DNA from 2 places in the Neorhizobium sp. T25_27 genome. Region 1 is predicted to be linked to the other one. Evidence: riboswitches for the same ligand, from Rfam matches in the RefSeq annotation. Region 1 holds a riboswitch; the other holds the start of a gene.
The links. Region 1 has a riboswitch for cobalamin ahead of C5J24_RS14235 (aromatic ring-hydroxylating dioxygenase subunit alpha). Riboswitches for the same ligand answer to the same signal wherever they lie in the genome.

Region 1 (9,413 bases):
ACGCGCTGCAGGAGCGGGCGCGACTGCTGCACGAGGAAATCGACTCGAAGCTCTCCTCAGAGACCAACCGTCACCTCTACATCCTGTCGCTGATGACCGCCTTCCTGCTGCCGCCGACCTTGGTCACCGGCTTTTTCGGAATGAACACCTCGTCGCTACCCTTCGAGGGAGGCTCCGGCGGAACGGCCTATGCCTTCGGCCTGATCGGCATTTCGGTGCTTGCCGCCTGGTGGCTGTTGAAGCGCACCGGCATTCTCTGACCGCCGGACAAACGAAACCCGCCCGGGTTCGATACCGGACGGGTGGGATAATGCCTGCCGGGCGCTCTTAGAAATAAGGCGAATAGCAGGTCTGGCGCCGACCGTAGTTCGGCTGGAACGAGTTCGAATAGGCGTCGTAGGAACGGTAGCGATCTGCACACCATTCGTAGTGGCGCGGATTGATGTCGTCTCCGCCGCCATAGGCCGGAGCCGGCTCGGCGTAACGCGGCTGGGAGGCAATGGCGCCGCCGATCAGGGCGCCGGCACCGAATGCCGCCAGCGGGAACCAGTAGCCGTTATGGCGGCGATAACCCGGACGGTAGTCGCGATAACCGCGATGCCCGCCATACCAACCGCCGCCATGGCGACGGTACTGCACGAGGGCCACGTCGGTGTTGGCGCCGGTTTCGATCCCTGCGGCCGGAGCGGACGGCAGCGGCATCGCCTGAGCCGGCATCAGAGAGCCGGCGAGAACGGCAGCGGAGATGCCCGCAACCGCGATCTTCTTCAAAAGAGTCATGTTAAGTCCCCAGATCCCTTGTCTATGTTTCAATTTTCGACAGCCAATTATTTCAGTATGCAGTGAATTTCAATTTTGCCGCAACCTTAGGAAGTTCATCCTGAATGCGCAATTAACGTGCGCCGCGACGAAGCAAGCCCGGCCGCTGGCATATGCCGCGACCGGGCTTGGCGTAGAGGTGGCCAATGCCTGCTTATCTGTAAGGCGAGATGCAGCGTGCCCGCACGCCGGCGCGCGGCGCATAGGTATCGTCCCAGGCCCGATAGCTGCGATAACGGCTTTCACACCAGGCGACGTGACGGCTCGAATAGCCGCCCCGGTCGGCCTGTATGGCACCACCGATGATGGCACCGGCGCCGAAGGCGGCGAGCGGGAACCAGAACCCGTTGTAATAACGGTAGCCGGGCCGGCGATCGCGATAACCGCGGTGGCCGCGATACCAGCCATAGCGGTCACGCCGGAAGTCGCGACGGTACTGGACATTGGTGATATCCCCGGCGGCCGAAATGCCTGACGGGGGAGCCGGCATCTGAATGGCCTGCGCTGGCACAAGCCCGGCAAAGGTGGTCGCGATGGCAACCGCCGCCGCAGTCAGACGTAGACGAAAGGCGTTCATGTGTTTCCTCATTCTGATTTTTAATCAGAAAACAACGCCAGACGCAGGTTTCGGTTCCTGGAAGCGCGCCCGGCACCGATCACCGCGGATCACGAATTGGCGATCAGGCGACGATCGAAAGTTGCGCCTGGTCGCCCTGCAGCCGGTTGACCATGAAGTTCGAATACCATTCGACGAACTGCATGACGCCGCCTTCGTGGAGTGGCGAATAGGGACCCGGCTCATAAGCGGGCGAGCGGATGCCGAAGGCGTTTTCCTCGACGATCTGGCGGTCCTGGTCGTTGGTCATGTTCCAGACATGGGTCAGTTCCTCGAGATTGTAGTCGACGCCCTCGACCGCATCCTTGTGGACCAGCCATTTTGTGGTGACCGCCGTTTCCTCCGGCCCGAGCGGGGTGACGCGGAACGAGATCGCGTGGTCGCCCAGAATGTGGTTCCAGCTGCTCGGATAGTGGAAGAGCAGCATGGTGCCGATCGAGTTGATCGTTACGTCCTCGGAGAGTTTGCGCTGCACGGCGTTGCGGCCGCTCATCGTATAACTCTCGGCATCTTCGATCAGCGGCATGCGCGCGACGCGGAACTGGCCGGTCTCGTCCATCCGGAATTCGCTCGGCAACCCGGCCTCCTCGCAACGCTGCCAATGGGCGGCGATGACCGGATCGTCCTTGGCGCCCTGGACGCCGGTTGCGGTGGGCGATTCCGGATAGGTGCGGCAGAGCTCCGGGTGGTTGGCGGCGCAGTGGTAGCACTCGCGGTTGTTTTCCCAGACGAGCTTCCAATTGCCCTTCTCGATGATCGTCGACTGGTGCGCGACCTTGGCTTCCGAGAGGCGATGCGGGGCCATATAGGGCTCGATCGCCGCACGAACCGGCGCGAAATCCGGCGCCTCGTTCGCAAGGCAGATGAAGATAAAGCCCGCCACGCTTTCGCAATGGACCTTCTTCATGCTGAACTGGGTCTTGTCGAAGTCCTGGCCCATCTGGCGGCCGACCAGAAGCGAGCCGTCCAGCTCGTAGGTCCATTGGTGGTAGGGACAGACGAGCCGGACCGCCGAGCCATGCTCCTTGGTGCAGACGCGGCTGCCGCGATGGCGGCAGGTATTGTGCAGCGCCCGGATCTGGTTGTCGCGGCCGCGCACGACGACGACCGGATAATCGCCGATCTGCAGGGTGAAATAGGCTCCGGCCTTGGGCAGCTCGCAATCATGCCCGACGAACAGCCAGTCGCGATACCAGATCATTTCCAGATCGAGCTTGAAATAGGCGGGATCGGTATAGAAGGGCTGTTCGAGGCTGAAGCCTTCACGGCGGTTCTTAAGCTGCCGCAGGGCTTGATTGCGAATTTCCATATTATCTTCCTCGTCAATGTGGACAGCGGAAGGACATGGAAATGCCGGCCGGCCTTCAAGGCCCACCCAACACCCTGTCCCGAACGCCCGCCGCGTCCGGTCGTCATTTTTGATCCCGAGGCTGGTTTCCGGGCTCAGGAGCTTGTCCCGTTCAGGGGACCGGCTCGGCGCCTTCCCGGGTGGCCCTTGCGGCTCTTTCCCAGTGGCTCATGCCGTGCCTTATTGCTCCACCACCGTTGCGGGGGCAGCGCCAGATTAGGGTTTCTAAAGACCCCTGCCGGCTTCCCAATTCTCCGCCTTCCCTAGTCAGGCGGCACCTCAAGATCGAGGCGGATATAATCATCGAGCGAGCGTGTCGCATAGGCGACATTGCGACATCGGCAACCGCGTTGGCGACAGCGGCGAAACGGCCCAAAATGCAACACTCCAGCCCCGCGAAAGCGAAACCTGTCATTAAGGGATAAGCCATAAAATCCCGGCGTGAATGGGAGCGATGCCACCGTGCAGGCCAAGGGAAAGATCCGTTACTACAAAGCCCCTCCACCGCCTCCGGCGCCGGTGGTAGTGAAGACTGCTTCCCATTCCGAATTCCTCCGGACGGGGCGCAGCTCCCGCTACAATCCGGTCTGGCTGCCGGAAGAGCGCCGCTATCTCACCCATAACGAAGTCGCCGAGCGCACGGGCAAAAGGCTCGAGGCAGCTGGGGAAACGAGCCACAACCGGATCAACTCCTTCCATCGCTCGATCAACTTTCCGAAGATCATCTTCCACCACACGCTCGATGAGCGGCCGCATCTCGGCTATTGCCACGTCACCGCGGCAAGAACGTTTCTTCCACGCGGCGGCCCGGTGAGCTGGTCGTTCTATATCGCCAACTTCTTCTCCAAGATCGGCGAGGAAGAAACCTTTTTCGAGCATATCAGCCCGGCCAATTCACGCATGTATTTTGCCGTTGCGGTCGAACGCGAGGCGGGTCAGCCGCTGCAGATCAACCGCACGATCCGCAAGAACGGCCTTCTGTTCCAGACCAATGATCCGATGGAAGCCATCAAGAACGTGCTGATGCTCGGCACTTCCAACGAAATGCTCCGCGAGATCATCAAAAAGCTTTGAAGACGCCCGGGTCCGCGTTATTGACGGGCGGATATGACGGCTCAAATCATCGACATCACCCGGGATCATGCCGGCGCGCTTCGTCAAGCCTGCACCGTCCTTGGCGACGGCTTGCCCGTGGCGATCCCGACCGAGACGGTCTACGGACTTGCGGCCGACGCCACCAATCCCGCCGCCATCACCCGCATCTACGAGACCAAGGGCCGGCCGCGCTTCAACCCGCTGATCTGCCACATGTCGGATCTCGACATGGCCGAGCGCTATGCCGACTTCGATCCGATCTCGCGCAGGCTTGCCGAAGCCTTCTGGCCAGGCCCCCTCACCCTGATCCTTCCGCTGAAGCCCGAGAGCGGCATTCATGCGCTGGCGACGGCCGGGCTCGATACGATCGGCATCCGGCTTCCCAAGGGCTTCGCTTCCGAGCTCATCCGCGCCTTCGGAAAGCCACTCGCGGCCCCCAGCGCCAATACGTCCGGCAAGGTGAGCCCGACCAGCGCGCGCCACGTGGCCGACGACCTGGGCGAGAAGCTGGCGTTGATCATCGACGGCGGTGCGGCTCCGGTCGGTGTCGAATCGACCATCGTTCGCGTCGAGAACGGCGTGATCCGGCTGCTGAGACCGGGCGGAGTGGCCGCCGAAGAGATCGAGAAGGCAACCGGTCTTGCGGTGATCCGGCCTGAGGGACCGGCGGCGATCATCGAGGCTCCCGGCATGCTGGCCTCTCATTATGCGCCGGGTGCAGCGGTGAGGCTCAACGCCGACCATGTCGTGGCCGGCGAGGTGTTGATCCGGCTCGGTTCTGCTCCAGTGAAGGGAATGGAACTCGCCGCGGCGGTTTTTGACCTGAGCCCGTCCGGTGACCTTGCGCAAGCGGCGGCAAATCTGTTCGATTACCTGAAGCGCGCCGACGCCACCGGCGCCGCCAGCATCGCCGTCACGCCCATTCCCGACCATGGGCTCGGCGAGGCGATCAACGACCGGCTGGCGAGGGCGGCCGCCCCGCGGGAATAAGCCGGGGCTAAAGAGGAGGAGACGCCGATGGACATTTCAGGGCCGAACCCAGAGCTTCTCGACCGCTTCGCGGCGATCGTCGGTAAGAACCACGTCCTGCGCGACGCCAACGATCTTGCGCCGCATCTCGTCGAGGGCCGCGGGCTCTACAAAGGTTCTTCGCCGATGCTCCTGAAGCCGGGCTCGGTCGAGGAAGTGTCGGCGATCCTGAAGCTTGCGAGCGAAACCGGCACGCCGATCGTGCCCCAGACCGGCAATACCGGCCTCGTCGGGGGGCAGACCCCGCGTACCGGCGGCAGCGACCTGATCGTCTCGCTCGAACGGATGAACCGCATCCGCGACGTCGATCCGGTCGCAAACGTGCTGGTCGCCGACGGCGGCGCCATCCTTGCCGACGTGCAGAAGGCGGCGGAAGCGGTCGACCGGCTGTTTCCGCTGTCGCTCGGTTCGGAAGGCTCCTGCCGCATCGGCGGCAACCTCTCCACCAATGCCGGCGGCACCGCCGTGCTCGCCTACGGGAATACCCGCCAACTCTGCCTCGGGCTCGAAGTGGTGCTGCCGACAGGCGAGATCTGGGACGGCCTGCGCCGGCTCAAGAAGGACAATACCGGCTACGACCTGCGCGACCTCTTCATCGGCGCGGAAGGCACGCTCGGCATCATCACCGGCGCGGTGCTGAAACTCTTCCCGCAGCCGGTCGGGCACCAGGTCGCACTTGCCGGCCTCAACTCGCCGGCAGACGCGCTAAAACTCTTCGAGCGAGCCTCGAACCTCTGCGGCACGGCGCTGACCGGTTTCGAGCTGATGCCGCGCATCGGCATCGAATTCGTGGCTCGGCATATAGAGGGCGTGCGCGATCCGCTCTCCGAGCCGCATCCGTGGTATGCGCTGATCGACATATCGACTTCGGATTCCGCCGAGACAGCCAATTCCATGGTGCAGTCGCTGCTCGAACAGGGTTTTGAAGCGGGCCTCATCCGCGACGCCGTGATCGCCTCCTCCGTCGCCCAGCAGAAGGCGCTCTGGCACATGCGCGAAAGCATGTCCGACGCCCAGAAGCCGGAGGGCGGCTCGATCAAGCACGACGTGTCGGTGCCCGTCTCGAAAATCCCGAGCTTCATGGCAGAGGCCGAGCAGGCGGTGCTGGCAGCCATGCCGGGAGCCCGGGTCTGCGCCTTCGGCCATCTCGGCGACGGCAACATCCATTACAACATCTCGCAGCCGACGAGCGCCGACATGGCCGCCGACAAGGCAGCCTTCATCGGCCGCTGGCGGGAAATCAACGCGATCGTCCACGGCATCGTGCTCGCCGCCGGCGGGTCGATTTCGGCTGAACACGGCATCGGTCAATTGAAGCGCGACGAGCTTGCCCATATCCGCTCGCCGATCGAGATGGACCTGATGCGGCGCATCAAGCAGGCGTTCGACCCGGCCGGCATCATGAACCCCGGCAAGGTCGTGATCATTCCATGAGCCAACCGTCGAAGACCACGATCCGGATCGACCTCGACAACGGCGTGCGGCTCGGTCCGGGCAAGGCGCAGCTTCTGGAACTGATCGCCGAACACGGCTCGATCCGCGCGGCTGGCGCCTCGATCGGCATGTCCTACCGGCGGGCATGGCTGCTCGGAGACGAAATCAACCGGATGTTCAAGGAGCCAGCGATCTTTACCCGCCATGGGGGGAAAAGCGGCGGGGGTGCGGGCCTGACCGAATTCGGCCAGGAACTGCTGTCCCGCTACCGGCGGATGGAAAAGGCAAGCCGCGACGCCATGCGCGCGGACCTCGACTGGCTCGAATCGAACGCCGATCCGCACTTTGAGACGACCGGCAAGAGCGATGACGCCTGAGAAGACCGGTTAGCTCTCAGCTCATCCTGATCTGGGACAATGCCCACAGGGTATCCGAGCTGATGCCCGCCGAGCCGCCGCCGCCACTCAGGATGCTCACCGCCGATGCCGTGTTCACACTGTTCTCCAGATCGTACATGATCGTGAAACGCTGCACCAATTTCCTCACCTTTTCCGGATCGGAAAGGTCTTCGAGATCGAGCTTCTTCTCCACTATCTTGGCCTGCTGATCGACATCCATATTGCCGATTTCCGGAGGCAGGCTGAAGGTGATGCGGAAGAACTCCATCAGCGCCTCGTCGCCGAGGATCACGTAAGGATCGGTGATGCTGTCGGACATGCGCTCGAAATAGAGCGCGAGGCGGACACCCGGATTTTCCTCGCCCTGCTGGGTTTCGAGCATCTGGCGGACGTAAAGGTCCTGGGTCGCGACAACTTCGCCGCCGTTCTGGGCCTCGCCTGCGGCGCTGCGGTCGATCTCGCCCTTGGAATCGAAGTTGAAGGTGCCGACGATCTGTGCAAACCGCTTGTCCGTCTGGGTATTGACGAAGCTCTCGGGATCGGCGGGATCCGAGTTGAAAGCTTCCTTCAAGAAGTCGTTGGTGACCGTGGAAGGATCTATCCCCTTGGAGATCATCAGGATGTCGAGCGTCTTGCGGTCGGCCAGCAGCTCGTCGCGGCTGCCGATACGCTGCATCGCGGCGGTATAATATTTCGCCTCGGTCTGGGCTTTCTCCCTGGCCGCCTTGAGTTCGTCGCCTTCCATGAACCGGCTTTGGCGCAGGATATAGTCCTTGGCGACATTGGTGATCGCCGCATTGGACTGGAGCAGCACCTGCCGCGTGACGCCCCCTTTTGTGTCGAAGTTGAAGAACTTGGCAAGCGAGACGAAGCGCTCGTCCTTCAGCTTGTAGATATAGCTGTTCGGATCGGAAAGGTCGCTTTTCAGGGCTTGCTTGATCGTCAGTTTCGAAACAGTCGTCGGGTCGAGGCCAACCGCCTCAAGAGCAAAGTCGAAGGAGTCCTGGGCGTCCTTGTGCAGGAAGTCGTCAAGCGTCTTCACCTCAAAAAGCCTGAGCTTGTAGAACTTGATGGTCTTGTCGAGATCCGCTTCCTGCTTGTCGTCCCAGCGGCTCATGTAGTTGCTGCGGGTGGAGCTGGTCTGCAATTCGTCCTGGGCCTGGCCGGCGGCGACGGTACCGTCGGTATTGAAATTGAAGGCCTTCGCCAGGTCGAGATATTCCGGATTGGTCGCGCCGAACCGATTAGCGTAGCTGTCCGGATCGGAGAGGTCGCTCGTCAAGATCTGCTCGATCGTCGATTTTACGACCGTGGCCTTGTCGAGATTGAAGGCAACCCTGATATATTTGAGAAGTCGCGGGTCGTCGATGAAGTCGCTGATATTGTCCGCCGTCTTGAGCTCCTGCTCGAAGAGCTCCTGGTTGAACATCGCCTCGGCATGCGTGATACGGGTCTGCTTGTTGAAGAAGCCGCCGACGATCTCCAGCAGCTTTTCCGGGGTGACCGCGCCGCCTGCAGGCACCGAGCCGTCCGCATTGAAGTTGAAATCCTCGGCAAGCGATTTCATCAAGCCGAGATACGGCGCATCGGACGCCCCGGCGGCGATGAGCTTTGCTAGTTCGGCGCGCCGCTCGGCCGTCTGGGCGATCGGCACCAGCCTGCCATCCAGCTCGGTGTAACGCGTCTGCGATGTGGCAAGAGTGTCCTGGTCCCTCTGGATCGCCTCTACCGTTTTTGTCAATTCCACCTGCATAGCGTCGATCTGGGATTGGACCGCCGCGGGATCGCTGCTGCCGGGCAATTCAGCCTGCTTGGCGGCGATCTGTGTTTCGAGATCGGTTTTCCTCTGCTGGCCAAGCGCGAGCGAATCCTGCAGAGCGGGAATGCCGGTACTGAGGCTCAGCCGCTCGGCAAGCTCACTGTCCTCGGTTTTCATCGCATTATGCTGGTCGAGAGTGTTGCCGTAGGCGGTGTTGTAGAAGCTGGTCGGGTCGGCCGGATCGCTAACCAGCACGCCGCGGATCGCATTGTAATTGTAGTATTTCGTATCGATGCCATAGGCAGTGAACAGGTAATCGCGGAGCCTCGGATTGGCCAGCAGCTGATCGACGTTGGTGATATTGCCGGTATCGCCCAGCATCGCCTTGAAATAACGGGTGTCGTCCTCGAACACATCGTTCTGGGCGGCGATCGTCTGGTCATAGGTATCGAAGAGCTCCTCCATCTGCCCATTGGACTGGGCGGCGGCCCCTTCTCCGTTGGAAACGCCGAAATTGAAGGCTGCGGCGATATTCTGATATCGATCGTCGGTCAGGCGGTTCGCAAAGCTGTTGTCGTCGCTGAGATCGCTTTCCAGCACCTGCTTCATGAACGCCTTGGCGTAGATCATGTCATCCAGGCCATGGGCCTGCATCGCATAGGAATAGAGACGATAGTTATCGAGGAACTCGTCGACCGTTTTAATCTTGCCGATATTTTCCTGGTAGTATTTCGTGTCGCTGACGACCATCGTCTGCCCAGCAATCGTCTTCAGGCTTTTCTGCATGTCGCGATTGACAAGATCGAAGGTGAGATAGGTCGATACCACGGAAAGGCCCCACGAGTCGGAATGATGCTGCCGCAATCATCGCGACCTAGCCTTGCCCGGGGCTTTTCTGGGCGTTCCGGCGTCCCG
Region 2 (7,075 bases), on a different contig from region 1:
GCCCATGACGGGCTTGCGCGTGCCGTCCTGCCGGCACATCTGCCCGGCGACGGCGATACGATCTTTGCCGCCTCGACAGGCGCCAGGCCGCTCGGCGACATGGCCGCCTTCGCCGAACTCTGCCATCTGGCAACGCTGGTGACCGCCCGCGCCATAGCCCGCGGCGTCTACGAGGCAACGGCTTTGCCCAATGCCAACGCCCAGATCGCTTGGCGCGACAAATTCACTTCGCCGGCTAAATAGTTTTCAAGGCTTCTTCGAGCCGCGGCCTGTCATTCTCGCATGGAAGGCCGATTCTTAGATCCTCGGGCCGTTCCTCGAACCGGCGCAACAGAATGCCCCGCTCTCCAAGGTGCCGGAAAACCGCTTGCGCGCGAGGATCCCGGATGAAGCGGAACAGCGACGTCCCACCCATAACAGGTATTCCCGCAGCACCGAGCAGGGCATCCATCCGCGCCGCATCCTCCTTCAACCTCAGCCGCATCGCGCCCTGCCATGTCACATCGGTGAGTGCCTCGTTCGCCACGTGCAATGCCGGGCCGGACACCGCCCAGGGACCCAGCCGGCCCTCGATTTTCGCCACGGTTTCCGGATGCGAAATCACGAAGCCGAGCCGCAAGCCGGCCATGCCGTAGAACTTGCCGAAGGAGCGCAGCACGACGAGCCCGCCGGCATCGACCGCGTCTGTGACGCTCGATGCTTCCGAGACGTCCATGAACGCTTCGTCCACGACCAGCAGCCCAGCCTTCGCGCGCATGACTTCTGCGAGCCGCAAAAGATCGGCACGCGGTACGATACGTCCGGTCGGGTTGTTGGGATTGACGATGACGGCGAGGTCCGCTTCCGCCAGCCGATCCAGATCGTCAGTTTCGGTGACTTCGAAGCCGGAAAGCCGCGCCGCGCGGGCATGCTCCGCATAGGTGGGCGAAAGAACCGCGGCGCGGCCTTTCCGGGCGATCATATCCGCGACCATCGGCAGCAGAATCTGCGTCCCCGGCCCCGCCGCGACATGCGCCGCCGACGGCGCGCCGTAGGCAGCAGCGGCAAGGCCCTTCAGCCTTTCCGCCGATGCGACGTCAGGCAGTCGCGTGAAAGCATTGTCGGGCAGGGGCGAATACGGATAGGAATGCGGGCTGATACCGGTGGAAAGATCGACCCAGGGTTCCGGCGCATGTGGAAACAGCGCCCGGGCACGGGAAAGATTACCGCCATGCTGTATCGGATCGCCAATTTCACCGCCAATCTCAGGGCCTGCCAACTTCATGTTCCTTCTCGCATTTTTCGCGCTGATCACGGAGCGCATCGTGGGTTATCCGGACTGGCTGTTCCGCCGCATCGGCCATCCGGTCACCTGGATCGGCGCACTGATATCCCGGCTCGACCGCGATCTGAACCGCGAAAGCGACGACTTCTCCACGCGCAAGCGAAAGGGCGTGTTCGCGCTTCTGGCGCTTCTCGGCATCACCGTCCTGCTCAGCCTGGTGATCGAATACGACCTGAGAATGATCCCCCTCGGACCGATCCTGCTGGTAGTGATCGCCGCGAGCCTGCCGGCGCAGAAGAGCCTTGAAACCCATGTCGAGGCCGTCGCGACGGCGCTGCGATACGGAGGCCTGGACGCCGGGCGGAAAGCGGTCTCGAAAATCGTTGGGCGCGATCCGGAAAAGCTCGACGAAGCGGCCGTCTGCCGCGCGGCGATCGAGAGCCTGGCCGAGAATTTTTCGGACGGCGTCGTGGCGCCGGCCTTCTGGATGGGGATCGGCGGTCTTGCGGGTGGCGTCGGCTACAAGGCGGCCAACACCGCCGACAGCATGATCGGCCACAAGCTGCCGCGATACGAAGCCTTCGGCTGGGCGGCCGCGCGGTTTGACGATCTCATCAACCTGCCTGCCTCGCGCCTGAGCGCCCTGCTTTTCGTGGTCGCTGCAGGTTTCATCGATCGCGCCTCGCCGGGCAACGCAATCCGCGCCATCAGGCGGGATGCCCACCATCACCGGTCGCCGAATGCCGGCTGGCCGGAAGCGGCGATGGCCGGCGCGCTCGGCATCGCCCTCGCCGGGCCGCGCAGCTATGGCGGACAGATGATCGAGGCACGATTCATGGGCGAGGGCGGTCGCTCCGAGCTCACCTACGACGACATTCGCCGCGCGCTGAAACTCGCCCGCGTCGCCGACGCTCTGCTGATCGGCCTTTTCGGCCTCCTGGCGTGGATCATCTGGCAAGTTTGAGCAGCCCATCGAGATCGAGATGCTTTTCCATATGGGCGGCCAGCCGGTCCAGCACCGCGTCCACGCCTGCCTCGTAATCGAGGCCGGAGGTAGAACCTCCGAGGCGCGTCAGCCAGGCCGACCGCTGCCGGTCGTCGGAAAACAGACCGTGGAGATAGGTGCCCCAGACCCGGCCATCCGCCGATATCGCCCCTTCCGGGTTGCCGCCGACGATCGAGAACGGGCATTGGCAATCTGCGCCGGATGTCCGCCCGATATGCATTTCGTAGCCGGACAGGGAAATTCCGTCGAAGCTTTCGCCCGAGACGGCCTCCAGCCGTTTATCGCCGGAAAGAACCGTCTCCACATCCAGCAAGCCCAGCCCTTCGATCGAGCCGGGCGGCCCTTCGGTTCCATCCGGATCGGAAACGGTTTTTCCAAGCATCTGATACCCGCCGCAGAGGCCAAGCACCCGCCCGCCGCGGCGGACATGGGCGGCGATATCGACGTCGAAACCGGCCGCCTTCAGCGCCCGCAGATCGGATATCGTCGCTTTCGAACCCACCAGCAGCACGAGATCGCAATCGCCGGGAATGACCTGTCCCGGCCTGATGCGGACGAGATCGACATCCGGCTCCGCTTCCAGCGGATCGAGATCGTCGAAATTGGAGATGTGCGGCAGGATCGGCACCGCGATCCTGATCTTCGCACCAGCCTTCCGCACCGAAGGTGCATTGAGGCCAAGCGCATCTTCGGCCGGCAGCCGGGCCGCTTCGGCAAAATGCGGCAACAGCCCGACCGAATGCCAGCCCGTGAGTTCCCCGATCATCCGCATGCCGTCGGCGAACAAGGTCGGATCGCCGCGAAAACGATTGACGATAAAACCCCGGATCATTGCCGCATCTTCGGGATGGAGCACCAGCCTGGTCCCGGCGAGGCTGGCGATCACCCCGCCACGGTCGATATCGCCGATCAGCACCACCGGCACGTCGGCGGCCCGGGCAAACCCCATATTGGCGATGTCGTTGTGGCGAAGATTGATTTCCGAGGCGCTGCCGGCGCCTTCGACCAGGACGAGGTCGGCCTGGTTGCGGAGGATTTCGAAACTTTCCAGGACCCGCGGCATCAGTGTCCGCTTGAGCATCTGATACTCGGCAGCCTTGGCATTGCCCTCGACCCTGCCTTGCACCACCACCTGCGCCCCGACCTCGCTCTGCGGCTTCAGGAGCACCGGGTTCATGTGGACGCTGAGCGGCGCGCCGGCGGCGCGCGCCTGCAACGCCTGCGCCCGACCGATTTCGCCGCCGTCTGCGGTGACCGCGGCATTGTTCGACATGTTCTGCGGCTTGAACGGCATGATCTTCAGGCCGCGCAGCGTAAAGGCGCGGGCAAGCCCGGCCACGACCAGCGACTTGCCCACATCCGAGCCCGTTCCCTGAAACATCAGCGCCCGAGCTGGCTTGACCCGAACCATGGCTAAAACTCGATACCGGCCTGGGCCTTCACGCCCGCCTTGAAGTGGTGTTTGACCAGCGACATCTCGGTCACCATGTCGGCGGCCTCGATCAGTGCCGGCTTGGCGTTACGGCCGGTGACGACCACATGCAGATCCGGCCGCCGTGCCTGTAGCGCGGCGACGATCTTGTCGAGATCGAGATAGTCATAACGAAGCGCGATGTTGAGTTCGTCAAGGATGACAAGCCCGATCGTCTCGTCCGCCATCAGCTCGAGTGCCTTTTCCCAGGCCTTTTCCGCCGCGGCGACGTCGCGCTTCAGGTCCTGGGTCTCCCAGGTGAAACCCTCGCCCATCGTGTGCCAGACGACGCGGTCGCCGAAGACGGCGAGCGCGGGCTGCTCCCCGGTCGACCAGGCGCCCTTGATGAACTGTACGACGCCGACCCGGCGGTTGTTGCCGAGCATGCGCAGCGCCAGGCCGAAGGCAGCTGTGGATTTGCCCTTGCCGGGCCCGGTATGGACGATGAGAAGACCCTTTTCCTGGGTCTTCTCGGCCACTTCCGCATCCTGAACCGCCTTGCGGTTCGCCATCTTGGCGCGGTGACGCTCGACGGACGCCTCGTCGATCTCCTTCACCGGGAAGCAAGCTTCGCCGGAGATCCGGCAGAAGCTTCCTCGCCAGCGCGGAACTTTTCGCGGACGACCCCGGCCAGCGCACCGAGCACCGCCCAGAACACCAGGTTGGTGGCGTAGACGGCGTTGACGAAGCGAGCATGGAGATCCATCGGGACCGCCGTTTCATGGCTTGGCGGCAGCGGCGCGCCGACCAGATGCGGGGCGATCAGCAGCACGATCGCAAGGGCTGCAAACACAGCCGAGCGGGTATAGGCGAGCAGGCCGAGACCCACTGCCGTGCAGACCGCCGTCGAGACCCACCAGATCTGGCGCGGGCCGAGTTCCGCAGCCGGCATGCCGGGCAGTTCCGGCGGCAGGCCGAGGCCGGGCGCAAGGATGACGGCGAGGAAGCCGGCAATGCCGAACATCAGGCCGCCGCGCCAGCCCTTGAAGCCGCCGAACGCTTCCGAGGCGGCAACCAGGACAAGGGCAAAACCGATAGCCGACAGCATGTCTGCGGCAGCAGTATAGATGAAACGCTCGAAGCCATCGGCGGGAGCCCACGCTTCGTCGCCGTGGTGATGCTCGGCGGCCGATGCCGTGGCGCCTGCGGCCGGCGCAGCATCATGGCTGTGGCCTGCCTCAGGCGCGGCATTCTCGAACACTTCCGCCTGCAGGATCAGCGGCACGGTGGAGAAGCTCTGCATCACGGTCAGTAGCAGTCCGGACAAAAGCCCGGCGATCACCGCCGTGAAGACGATGTTGCGAAACAACGACATTGGGGAGAACTCCTCAGTGGCAGGGGAAGGCGAGCGAGTGGCGCGTGTCATGCGCGGCATTGTGGACGACTTCCAGATGCGAGAAGCCGACAAAGCCGACGATGAACAGGCCGAGCAGGGCCGTCATGCTGAGGGGAATGATCTTCGAAGCGGAGAGGCTGACTGCAGCTGCAGCAGAGTTCGTAACCATGGTCTCGTCCTTTCGCCCTCCACCCGAGGGCCGTTCACGTTCTTTGCCGCCTCTGGCAGGTCTCCTGGCTCGCGGATCGGACGCCTTCTCCCGCCTTCCCAGGATCCCGTTGGCCGGATTTCCCAGTGGCTTGACGGCCAAACAGCCGTTTTGGTCGAAGACTTTCCGCTTACAGTTGCGGGGGCAGCCGCGGGTTGGACGGCAGAATTCCGTCGCACCGCATTCCCTCTAAAACCCTTTCGGGCACCATAGGCTCGGCCACTATAGACGAATTCGGCGTGACGGCAATCGCCTTTGCGACGCATTGACATGGGCCTGCGACCGGGCTTACTTGAAAGGAGATGGTCCCTTTCCGGCAACGGGGAGGGCTAAGAGAGAATGCGGTGCGATCCCTTTTTTCAGGACCAATGCCGCGGCTGCCCCCGCAACTGTAGGCGGCGAGCCATTGCCTAAAACGGCCATTTGGCCGTCAAGCCACTGGGAAATCCGGCCAACGGTATCCTGGGAAGGCAGGCAAATGGCGACGACCCGCGAGCCAGGAGACCTGCCGTCCGATTAATTTTGCTTCACCGGGCGGGGTGCTCCGGAGGAAGTTTCTCGATCACCGCAGAGGGATTTCGACCTTCTGCTCCGCGCCCCGATTTTTCGACCCCGGCGGGAACGCGGCTGACCGATGAGTGACCACCGACCAGATGATCCGGCAACCGCCGGCCCGGCAGATGTGACGATTTTCGTCTGCACCAATTGCCGTGACGCGTCCGACGGCGAAATCCGGCCCGGCATCGCACTGATCGCGGCGCTGCGCGAGGCAGCAAACGGCAAGCCGCTCGCGGTCAAGCCGGTCACCTGCCTTGCCAATTGCGAAAAAAGCCCGAGCGCCGCCTTCAACCACAAGAGCGGCTGGTCCTATGTCTTCGGCCACCTGTCGCTCGACAATGTCGAGGACATCGTCACCGGCGCGATGATGCTGGCCGAGGACGAGCGCGGCTTCCTTCCCCTTCGCGGCCGCCCGACCTGCCTGCGCGGCAAGGGCATGACGGCCCGTATTCCACCCTTTCATCACCACGAGGACATGCCATCATGAGCGTTTCGTTCGACCGCGTTCCCTGCACCGTCGTTACCGGGTTTCTGGGAGCCGGCAAGACCACGCTGATCCGCAACCTGATCGAAAACCTGAAGGGCAAGCGGCTGGCGATCATCGTCAATGAATTCGGCGATGTCGGCATCGACGGCGACGTGCTGAAAGGCTGCGGCATCGAAAGCTGCCCGGAAGACAATATCATCGAGCTCGCCAACGGCTGCATCTGCTGCACCGTGGCGGACGATTTCGTGCCGGCGATCGACCGGATCCTGGCTATCGAACCCCGCGTCGACCACATCCTCATCGAAACCTCCGGCCTCGCGCTGCCGAAACCCCTCGTCCAGGCCTTCCAATGGCCTGACGTCAAGGCACGGGTGACGGTCGACGCGGTGATTGCCGTGGTCGACGGACTGGCGCTCGCTGAAGGTCGCGTTGCCGACGATCACGAGGCGCTGGAAGCGCAGCGCGACGCGGACGGTTCGATCGACCATGACGATCCGGTCGAGGAAGTGTTCGAGGACCAGGTGGCCTGCGCCGACATGATCGTGCTCACCAAGAGCGACCTCCTGGATGCCGCCGGCCTCGCGACCGCCAGGGATCGCGTGTCCGCCCATCTGCCACGTGCCGTGAAAATCGTCTCGGCTGCCAACGGCGCCATCGATCCGGCCGTGCTGATCGGCCTCGGCCTCGCCGTCGAGGACGATATCGAAAACCGCAAGACCCATCACGACGACGAACTCGACCACGA

Region 2: another riboswitch for cobalamin. It lies ahead of C5J24_RS26840 (DUF1636 domain-containing protein); the one in region 1 lies ahead of C5J24_RS14235 (aromatic ring-hydroxylating dioxygenase subunit alpha).

Annotation. Positions count from the first base shown of each region.
Region 1 is NZ_PVBJ01000004.1:192,745-202,157, reverse strand. It holds gene C5J24_RS14250 (transporter) at 1-260, shown strand, start outside; gene C5J24_RS14245 (BA14K family protein) at 328-780, opposite strand; gene C5J24_RS14240 (BA14K family protein) at 974-1,396, opposite strand; gene C5J24_RS14235 (aromatic ring-hydroxylating dioxygenase subunit alpha) at 1,500-2,744, opposite strand; cobalamin riboswitch at 2,846-3,080, opposite strand; gene C5J24_RS14230 (DUF6656 family protein) at 3,246-3,857, shown strand; gene C5J24_RS14225 (L-threonylcarbamoyladenylate synthase) at 3,891-4,868, shown strand; gene C5J24_RS14220 (FAD-binding oxidoreductase) at 4,896-6,341, shown strand; gene C5J24_RS14215 (winged helix-turn-helix domain-containing protein) at 6,338-6,718, shown strand; gene C5J24_RS14210 (DUF1217 domain-containing protein) at 6,735-9,326, opposite strand.
Region 2 is NZ_PVBJ01000012.1:174,026-181,100, reverse strand. It holds partial or broken gene C5J24_RS26875 (P1 family peptidase) at 1-243, shown strand, start outside; gene cobD (threonine-phosphate decarboxylase CobD) at 236-1,264, opposite strand; gene cbiB (adenosylcobinamide-phosphate synthase CbiB) at 1,263-2,228, shown strand; gene C5J24_RS26860 (cobyric acid synthase) at 2,212-3,681, opposite strand; gene cobO (cob(I)yrinic acid a,c-diamide adenosyltransferase) at 3,684-4,298, opposite strand; gene C5J24_RS26850 (CbtA family protein) at 4,295-5,056, opposite strand; gene C5J24_RS26845 (CbtB-domain containing protein) at 5,070-5,246, opposite strand; cobalamin riboswitch at 5,283-5,512, opposite strand; cobalamin riboswitch at 5,572-5,813, shown strand; gene C5J24_RS26840 (DUF1636 domain-containing protein) at 5,920-6,330, shown strand; gene cobW (cobalamin biosynthesis protein CobW) at 6,327-7,075, shown strand, end outside.